3 regions of the Peribacillus suis genome follow, and region 2 is predicted to be linked to each of the others. Evidence: riboswitches for the same ligand, from Rfam matches in the RefSeq annotation. Region 2 holds a riboswitch; each other region holds the start of a gene.
What was found. Region 2 has a riboswitch for S-adenosylmethionine ahead of AC503W_RS04710 (methionine biosynthesis PLP-dependent protein). Riboswitches for the same ligand answer to the same signal wherever they lie in the genome.
Positions count from the first base shown of each region.

Region 1: another riboswitch for S-adenosylmethionine. It lies ahead of AC503W_RS18605 (methionine ABC transporter ATP-binding protein); the one in region 2 lies ahead of AC503W_RS04710 (methionine biosynthesis PLP-dependent protein).
Region 3: another riboswitch for S-adenosylmethionine. It lies ahead of mtnK (S-methyl-5-thioribose kinase); the one in region 2 lies ahead of AC503W_RS04710 (methionine biosynthesis PLP-dependent protein).

Region 1 is NZ_CM182019.1:3,776,309-3,779,590, reverse strand. It holds gene AC503W_RS18610 (O-acetylhomoserine aminocarboxypropyltransferase/cysteine synthase family protein) at 1-890, shown strand, start outside; SAM riboswitch class I at 1,003-1,114, shown strand; gene AC503W_RS18605 (methionine ABC transporter ATP-binding protein) at 1,259-2,293, shown strand; gene AC503W_RS18600 (methionine ABC transporter permease) at 2,286-2,954, shown strand; gene AC503W_RS18595 (MetQ/NlpA family ABC transporter substrate-binding protein) at 2,970-3,282, shown strand, end outside.
Region 2 is NZ_CM182019.1:956,634-959,915, reverse strand. It holds gene fumC (class II fumarate hydratase) at 1-1,014, opposite strand, end outside; SAM riboswitch class I at 1,334-1,448, shown strand; gene AC503W_RS04710 (methionine biosynthesis PLP-dependent protein) at 1,533-2,645, shown strand; gene metC (cystathionine beta-lyase) at 2,642-3,282, shown strand, end outside.
Region 3 is NZ_CM182019.1:2,334,523-2,337,804, reverse strand. It holds gene mtnA (S-methyl-5-thioribose-1-phosphate isomerase) at 1-190, opposite strand, end outside; gene mtnK (S-methyl-5-thioribose kinase) at 203-1,408, opposite strand; SAM riboswitch class I at 1,480-1,632, opposite strand; gene AC503W_RS11315 (carbon-nitrogen family hydrolase) at 1,706-2,488, opposite strand; gene AC503W_RS11310 (pyridoxal phosphate-dependent aminotransferase) at 2,589-3,282, shown strand, end outside.

The sequences.
Region 1 (3,282 bases), 1.4 Mb from region 2:
AACGGGCAATCACTCCACGAACGAAGGCCATATTTGCCGAAACAATCGGCAACCCAAGCTTAAGGGTTCTTGATATCGAAAAAGTGGCGGAAATAGCCCACGAAGCAGGGATACCTCTTATCATCGATAACACTTTCGCAACGCCGTATCTGTGCCGACCAATAGACTTTGGGGCGGATATTGTCATCCATTCAGCTACAAAGTGGCTATTGGGTAACGGTACGACATTAGGGGGAGTCATCATCGACGGTGGTAAATTCGATTGGAATTCGCCTAATTATCCAGGCTTTACGGAACCTGACCCTAGTTATCATGGACTTGTCTATTCCGAAGCGGTAGGGCCTGCTGCCTTTATCACGAAAGCGCGTGTGCAATTGCTTCGGGATTTGGGACCGACGTTAAGTGCTCAAAGTGCATTCCAGTTCACGCTTGGCCTGGAAACGCTCCATGTCAGGATGAAGGAACACCTGTTGAATACGAGGACAGTCATTCAATACTTGGAGAACCATCCGGCAGTCTCATGGGTTTCTTATCCGGGTAACGATGATCATCCCGATAAAGCCCTTGTGGATAAATATTTGCCTAAGGGAGCCGGATCTGTGGTGACGTTTGGAATTAAGGGTGGACGTGAAGCAGGTTCCACACTCATCAATTCGGTAGAGTTATGGTCGCATGTCGCCAATGTCGGGGATGCTAAAAGCCTAATCATCCACCCAGCAAGTACAACTCACCAGCAATTGAATGATGCAGGACTGGTCAAGGCCGGTGTCAGCGCCGACCAGGTTCGCCTTTCAATCGGTATTGAAAATGTAGACGATTTACTTGAAGATCTAGAGCAAGCGATTGAAAAAGCGACGAATATCGTGTCAGTGAATTCTCAAAGAGTTTAATGGAGAAACAGGTACACCCTAGGATTTTACATTGCACTCCTTTTTTATCTGTGTTAAAATTTCAGACATAGTAAAGTGAATGTTAAGACAAAAAAGAATAGTCCATATATAGCTCTTATCAAGAGAGGTGGAGGGATGTGCCCGTTGAAACCCGGCAACCGACAAGGATTTTCCTTGGAAAGGTGCCAATTCACACAAAGCGTAGAGGCTTTGGGAGATGAGAGGAAGGCCTGCTTTTCCCTGCCTTTCTGCTCATGCAGAAGGGCTTTTTCTATTTTCTTTGAATCATAGAGGATAGATTCATCAGGAGGCCATAAAAATAAATCGACTAAATTCATAGGCTTAATTGGATAAAGAGGTGAGCATACATGATTACATTGTCAAACGTCAGTAAACTTTTTCGAACAGGAAAAGGAAATAGCGAAACGATTCATGCCGTGAATAGTGTGAATTTAGAAATAAATAAAGGCGAGATTTTCGGAGTCATCGGATACAGTGGGGCTGGCAAGAGTACGCTCATACGTATGCTGAATGGGTTGGAACGGCCTACTGAGGGCTCCGTGAACGTTGCGGGAAATGAAGTTTCAACAATTAAAGGGTCTAAGCTTCGTAAAGCCCGTCAAGAGATTAGCATGATTTTTCAGCATTTTAATCTCTTGTGGTCAAGGACCGTTCAAGAAAATATATCCTTTCCTCTGGAAATTGCGGGCATCTCCAAGCAAGAACGCATCAAGCGCGTCAATGAACTCATTAAGTTAGTTGGATTGGAAGGAAGAGAAAAAGCGTATCCATCGCAGCTAAGTGGTGGACAGAAGCAAAGGGTGGGAATAGCGAGGGCTCTTGCCAATAACCCGAAAGTGCTTTTGTGTGATGAGGCCACGTCCGCTCTAGATCCCCAGACAACCGATTCCATCCTGGAATTGCTTGTGGATATAAATCAACGCCTTGGTTTAACCATTGTCTTGATTACACATGAGATGCATGTCATTCGGAAGATTTGCAATCGAGTGGCTGTGATGGAAAGTGGACGGGTAGTCGAACAGGGAGCTGTCCTGGAAGTATTCAGAAACCCTAAAGAACAGATGACTAAGCGTTTTGTTCAGCAGGTGACAGAACCAGAAGAGACAAAAGAAACGATGGAGCATTTGTTTGAACGGTATCCAGCAGGAAAAGTGATTCAACTGACATTCGTGGGGGATCATGCAGAAAGCCCGTTGATCACAAAATTGGTACGTAATTTTGAGTTGGATGTGAACATTGTCCAGGGGAAAATATCACAAACGAGAAGCGGCTCATATGGAACATTGTTCATCCACCTTGATGGCAGTGAAGATGAAATGCTCCGCGCAATCGAATTCATAAAAGCACAGCAGGTAGGCGTGGAGGTGATTACTCATGCTTGAAGAATTATTGCCGAATGTAGATTGGGAAGACATCATAGAAGCGACGAAAGAAACGCTGTATATGACAAGTATTTCAGTTGTAGCGACCTTTTTTATAGGGATACTATTGGGGTTGCTTCTGTTTTTAACAGGCAAGGGGAATATGTGGGAGAATCGGGGCGTTAACGGTGTGTTAAGTGCTTTCGTTAATATTTTCCGTTCGATTCCATTCCTTATCTTGATTGTATTATTAATTCCGTTCACCAAATTACTTGTCGGTAGCATGATTGGTGAGAATGCGGCATTACCAGCACTCATTATCGGTGCAGCACCATTTTATGCGCGGATGGTCGAAATCGGCCTTCGTGAGATTGATAAAGGCGTGATTGAAGCGGCTAAATCAATGGGAGCCAAAACCAGCACCATCATTTATAAGGTCCTCCTTCCAGAATCGATGCCGGCCCTTATATCAGGCATCACGGTAACATCGATTGCATTGGTTGGATACACGGCAATGGCAGGTGTCATCGGGGCTGGTGGATTGGGTAACTTAGCCTATCTGGACGGTTATCAACGGAATCACAACGACGTTACCCTGGTAGCGACGATTGTCATATTAATTATTGTCTTCATCATACAGATTATCGGTGATGTGATTACTTCTAAATTGGATAAAAGATAAGGGGAGATGAAAAGGATGAAAAAGTTTTTAGGGATTGCATTCGTTCTAGTTTTATCAATTGCATTGGCGGCTTGCGGAACGGATAAAGAGAAAGATACAGGTAGTGGCGATGATACGAAGAAGTTAGTGGTGGGTGCATCGAATGTACCACATGCAGAGATTCTTGAAAAAGCGATTCCTCTTCTTAAAGAAAAAGGCATTGAATTGGAAGTGGAAACATTCCAAGACTATATCTTGCCAAACAAGGCTTTGAACAATAAAGAACTGGACGCGAACTACTTCCAGCACATTCCTTATTTAGAATCTCAAATTAAGGAAAATGGATATG
Region 2 (3,282 bases):
AACTTGTGTCGCAATCATTGTCATTGCTTCACATTGGGTCGGATTCACTTTACCTGGCATGATGGAGCTGCCTGGCTCATTTTCAGGAATGGCGATTTCACCGATTCCGCTTCTTGGGCCACTTGCCAGCCATCTAACATCATTGGCAATCTTCATTAAATCAGCAGCCAACGCTTTAAGAGCACCGTGTGCATAAACAATTTCGTTATGGCTTGTTAAAGCATGGAACTTATTATCCGATGTGACAAATGAATGTCCTGTATCCGCTGCGATTTGTTTAGCAGAAAGTGCCGGGAATTCTTTTTTCGTATTGATTCCAGTCCCTACAGCCGTACCGCCCAATGCAAGGTTCAATAATTTTTGGCTACTTTCTTCGATCATCGCCAAATCTTTATCAAGCATTGCTTTCCAACCGGAGATTTCTTGGCCAAGAGTTAGTGGTGTCGCATCTTGAAGATGGGTACGTCCAATTTTCACGACATCCCAGAATTCTTTTTCTTTGGCTTCGAATGTGTCACGAAGCACTTTAATGGCCGGTACCAATTTTTCGGCAACTTCCATATAAGCTGCGATATGCATGGCTGTCGGGAATGTATCGTTAGAGCTTTGCGCTTTGTTAACATCATCATTCGGGTGAAGCATCTCAGTTTCGCCTTTTCCCTCTAACCATTTATTCCCTTTGTTTGCGACCACTTCATTCACGTTCATATTACTTTGTGTGCCGCTACCTGTTTGCCAGACGACAAGTGGGAAATGTTCGTCAAGCGTCCCTTCAAGGATTTCACCACAAATTTTAACGATGGCATCCTTCTTCACTTCTGAAAGATCGCCAAGTTCAAAGTTCACTTTTGCTGCCGCTTGTTTTACGTAAGCAAATGCATGAACTAATTCAATCGGCATTTTTTCATAACCGATTTTGAAGTTATTACGGCTTCTTTCCGTTTGTGCACCCCAGTACTTATCAGCAGGAACTTTTACTTCCCCCATTGTATCTCGTTCGATTCTATATTCCATGTGTTCTCCTCCTATATTCGCACTATCCACTGAGAAACAATATGTATATGTAATGAATAATGACGTTTTATATGATCCCCTATATATTGTACAAACTTTATTATTGTAAAGCAAAAAAAACGGAACACAAATGACCTATTCCTTCAGAAAAGTCCGTTTAATCTGAATCCGGTTCTATTACTCTGTTGAATTCGTAATTTTATAATGATAAATCTGATACATGTTCCATAATAGCTAGTCCCAAATAACCGTCTATTAGGAATGTCCTTGACAGAATCCTATATTTATAGTAAATTCAAAAGAAATTGAATAATCAAAACTCTTATCGAGAGAGGTAGAGGGAATGGCCCTATGACACCTCAGCAACCTTCATTTGTTTCAAACCAATGAAAAGGTGCTAATTCCACAAGTTTGTGTAACTTGGAAGATAAGAAGAATGACTCTATCCTACTTATTCAAGTCTTCTTCTTAAAGAAGACTTTTTTTATTTTATTTAACTAAAAGGAGCAGTGAAAATTATGTACAAAACAGAAACCTATCTTGCTCAGCTTGGAAACCGCAGTGAAACGGCGACAGGAACGGTCAATCCGCCCGTTTACTTCTCGACGGCTTTCCGTCACGAAGGAATTGGTCAATCAACAGGATTCGACTATACACGAACAGGAAACCCTACACGCCAGCTATTGGAGCAATCGATCGCCAAACTAGAACATGGCGATCAAGGATATGCATGCAGTTCGGGAATGGCTGCCATTGCCACCATCCTTTCCTTATTCAAATCAGGGGATGCATGGATCAGTAGCGAAGATTTATATGGCGGTACATATCGTTTATTAGAGCATGGCTTTAAAAAATGGGGGCTACAATGCGAATATGTCAATACATGTTGCCTGGAGGAAATTGAAAAAGCAATCACCCCTCAAACAAAGGCCATCTTTATTGAAACTCCCACAAACCCTCTTATGCAGCAAACGGACATTCCAGCCGTCGCCGCTCTTGCCAAACAATACAATTTACTATTGATTGTTGACAATACTTTTTACACGCCGATCATCCAACAGCCCCTCTTACTTGGTGCTGACATCGTGATTCACAGTGCAACGAAATATCTAGGTGGCCATAATGACGTGTTGGCCGGCTTGATTGTGGCAAAAGGCGCCGAGTTATGTGAGTCCCTTGCTTTCCACCATAATGGTATGGGAGCGGTCTTGAGCCCATTTGATTCGTGGTTGTTGATGCGCGGGATGAAAACCTTGGCACTGAGAATGGAACGTCATGAAAAGAACGCCAAGGTTATCGTTGATTATTTGACGGAACATGAAAGTGTAACGGATGTTCTCTATCCAGGTCGTGGCGGCATGATTTCATTCCGGGTCAATGATGAAGCGGTGGTCAACCCATTTTTACAGTCCCTTTCATTGATTTCATTTGCCGAAAGCCTTGGTGGCGTCGAAAGCTTCATCACGTATCCGGCGACACAGACACATGCCGATATGCCTCTTGAAGTTAGAACGGCAAATGGAGTTTGCAATCGACTCCTTCGATTCTCTGTCGGCATCGAGGACAGCGGAGATTTAATCGAAGACCTGCAGCAGGCATTTGCTCAAGTTAAAAAGGAGGCAATACGATGACAAACCAAGAATTCAGTTTTGAAACCAAATTACTACACAACCAACATAAATTCGATCCAACAACAGGTGGGGTGAGTGTTCCGATTCAGCATGCTTCCACCTTCCATCAAACCGACATTGATCAATTTGGCAAATACGATTACAGCCGGAGCGGGAATCCGACGCGAGAAGCACTGGAAGATATCATTGCGGAACTGGAAGAAGGCACGCGCGGATTCGCTTTTTCATCCGGGATGGCTGCCATTTCAACGGCTTTCCTCCTGCTTTCTGCCGGTGACCATATCGTCATCTCTGAAGATGTATATGGAGGCACATTCCGAATGGTAACAACCGTGCTGACCCGTTTTAACATCGAACATACCTTCGTGGATATGACGGATCTTGAGAGTGTAAAAGCGGCCATCCAGCCAAATACGCGAGCAATCTATATTGAAACGCCTTCCAATCCCTTGCTTAAAGTAACCGATATTAAAGCGGTATGTGATATCGCCAAAAGCATTGGCGCATTAAGCTTTGTAGACAATACATTCCTGACGCCTGCCCTCCAAAAGCCGTTAAACCTCGGGGCCGATATTGTCCTGCACAGTGCAACGAAATTTTTGTCTGGACATAGTGATGTCGTAGCAGGCCTTGCCGT
Region 3 (3,282 bases), 1.4 Mb from region 2:
CGCCAAATGCTGCAGTTAGCCCGATAGCGGGGGCACCACGGACCTTCAAGGTCAAGATGCTGTCATATACATCTTTAACCGTAAAAAGTTCAATGAATTCTATTTTTGATGGCAAGGCCTGTTGATTCAATAAGGTAATATGGGTATCATTCCATTGGACGGAATAGGGTAGTGGCGTTGTAGTTGTCATATGTATATCTCCTTATAGGGCTGAATAGGAAGGCAATGTATATTGCTTTACGGCTTCTATCACTGCTGGAATATTCAGTTCTTTCCGATTTTTGATTATATGGGCCCCGATTTTCAAGGTAGCCGTTTTAGCTGTAATTCTAGTTTCTTTATTCTCAATGCCATTTAAATCAGCAACATGAGATAGGCCAATGGTTCTTCGAATTAGTTCACATCCTGCAAAGCCATATGCATCACCTTTAAACTTGTTGAGTACATATGGAAGATAACCTTCGATCTTACTGTAAGGACTTTTATTTTCAGAATTCCACAGGTTCGTATATGTTTCTTCAAATGTATTCCAAAATTCCTGAAGATGAGTAAAGATTTCTTCCTTCCCAGTGGCCTCGCGTGTTACTGCCTGGAATAGGAGATTCGCCATGTATTGTCCAAGGTCAAATCCAACAGGACCATAAAAAGCGAATTCAGGGTCAATTACCTTTGTTTCTGTATCACTTGCAAATATACTTCCCGTATGTAAATCGCCATGAAGAAGGGCCTCCTGCTCGGATTCGAAGCTTTGTTTTAACTTAGCCACTTCCAGTATTAAATCAGCATCTTTCCATATAGACTTGGCAGCCTCCAGCAACTCAAGCTCAAACTCGCCTGGATGTTCCTCCAAAAAAGGATCCGTGAAAATGAAAACCTCAGTAATCTTGCAGAGTTCTGGATTCGTGAAGTTCCGGGCAACCTCTTTTTTCGCTGCCGGTTCCAAATGAAAATCAGACGTATAAAAAGCGGTCTTTGCAACAAATTCACCAATGTGTTTGGATAATAGAGGGAAATGATCTCCTTCAATTAATCCGGTCCGGGCGATTTTCAAGTGTGATAAATCTTCCATGACGGTGATTGCAAGCTGTTCATCAGAATAATAGACTTGTGGGACAAGTTCGGGACAATAGCTTCTGAATTGAATTAATGCATTCGCTTCGATAGCCGATCTTTTTAAAGTCAATGGCCAGCTTTCACCAAGAACCTTTGCGTAAGGAACTGCTTGTTTGATGATGACTCCTTTATTTGTTACGGGATTTGTAACGTGAAAAACATAATTTAAATTTCCGTCACCGATTTCATTACATAGTAATGAGTCATCTGAATGCAGTAACCCAAGTTTCTTCGTTAGGTCAATTGCCGTTTCGTTTGTCAATAGCTTGAAATTTGATGGTTGAGTCATTGTTATCCCTCCAAGTACATTAAAAAATATGAAAAAGCCCCTTTCCCATAGAAAGAGGCAGAAGCTTCACTTCGAACCTCTTATCTCCCAGAAAGAATTCTTTCTGGTGGATTTGGCACCGTGCTCTGTGGATATAATCCGGCGGAATTCCCGCCCCATTTCACAATGGTATTACAGTCGGTTGCTGGGCTTCATAGGGCCTTTATCCCTCAGCCTGCTCTTGATAAGAGTATTGTATTTATTTTCAGAAAATTAATCTCGAATGAATGATATCAATATTTCAAATAGTTTGTCAATGGTAAATTAATAAAACTCGGGCCGCCGATCTTCGAAAACGGGTATTTTATTTCTTGCTTCTCCTACTTTTTCTAAGTCAAGGGTGCCGAGTAGAAGTTCTTTTTCTTCACCAGCCTCACAAATGATTTCTCCCCACGGGTCGATGATGATGGAATGTCCGGCAAAATGATTATTTTGGTCAGAACCGGAACGATTCACAGCCACAACGAAGGCTTGATTTTCGATTGCCCGGCTGATTAACAGTGCCCTCCAATGGTGGAGCCTAGGCTTTGGCCACTCGGCGGTCACGAAGATAACCTCCGCACCTCGTACCGTATGGGCCCGTTGCCATTCCGGAAAACGGATATCATAGCAAATGAATCCGGCGCAAATCTTTTCATCGAGGGAGAATAAGCCATCTTTTTTGCCAGGTTGTAAGTAATGGTGTTCATCCATCAATTGAAACAGATGGAGTTTATCATATTCTTTAACCAGTTTGCCTTCTTTATCGATGATGAGCATTGTGTTATAGATGCCTTCCTTAGTTTTCTTTGCAATCGAGCCACCGATTATGTTAATGTGGTGTTTTTTTGCAAGGGCTTTTAGAAAGGTAATGGTTTGTTCTGCTTCTTCGTCTGCAATTTCATGTAATCTCGTTAAGTCATAGCCGGTTGTCCATAGTTCCGGCAGCATGACGATGTCCGGTTTAGACTGTACAGCTTTTTCAATCCATTGTTTTGCCACCTGGAAATTTATATCTGGCTGTCCAAAGGCAATGTCTATTTGTAAACAGGCGATTTTCCATTTCATCATTTAAAACCTCCATATGTAAAAAAGTACTTTACAAGATTAAGATAAACATATATCATTTGTGACTATAATTTCAAGAAATTTCAGAGAAGGTGCAAAGATGGTGCAATTCGAAAAATCCAGACTTCTTCAAGAGCTTCCAAAGCAGTTTTTTGCTTCTTTAGTCGAAAAAGTTAATAACATAACATCAGAAGGCAAGGATGTCATTAATCTTGGGCAGGGAAATCCAGACCAACCGACTCCTGAACATATCGTGAAGAGCCTGCAGACAGCAGCAGGAAATTCCATGAATCATAAATATTCTCCTTTTAGGGGGCTTCCCTATTTAAAAGAAGCTGCGGCCCTCTTTTATGAACGTGAATATGGCGTCAAGCTAGATCCTAAAACGGAAGTGGCGATTCTTTTCGGTGGAAAGGCTGGTCTAGTCGAATTACCGCAATGCTTGTTGAATCCAGGCGATACAATTTTAGTGCCTGATCCGGGCTATCCAGATTACCTGTCAGGTGTAGCGTTAGCCCAAGCTAAAACGGAAATTATGCCCTTGACCGAAGAAAATGATTTTCTTCCCGATTATAAGGAAATAGATAAAGAGGTTTTTGACAAAGCGAAGATGATGTTCTTGAATTATCCCAATAATCCCACAGGAGCATCGGCGTCAGCAGAATTCTTCGAAGAAACGGTTTCCATGGCAAAAGAACACTCAATATGTGTGGTCCATGATTTCGCATATGGTGCAATTGGGTTCGATGGGAAAAAACCGGTAAGCTTCCTTCAAGCAGAAGGATCAAAAGAAG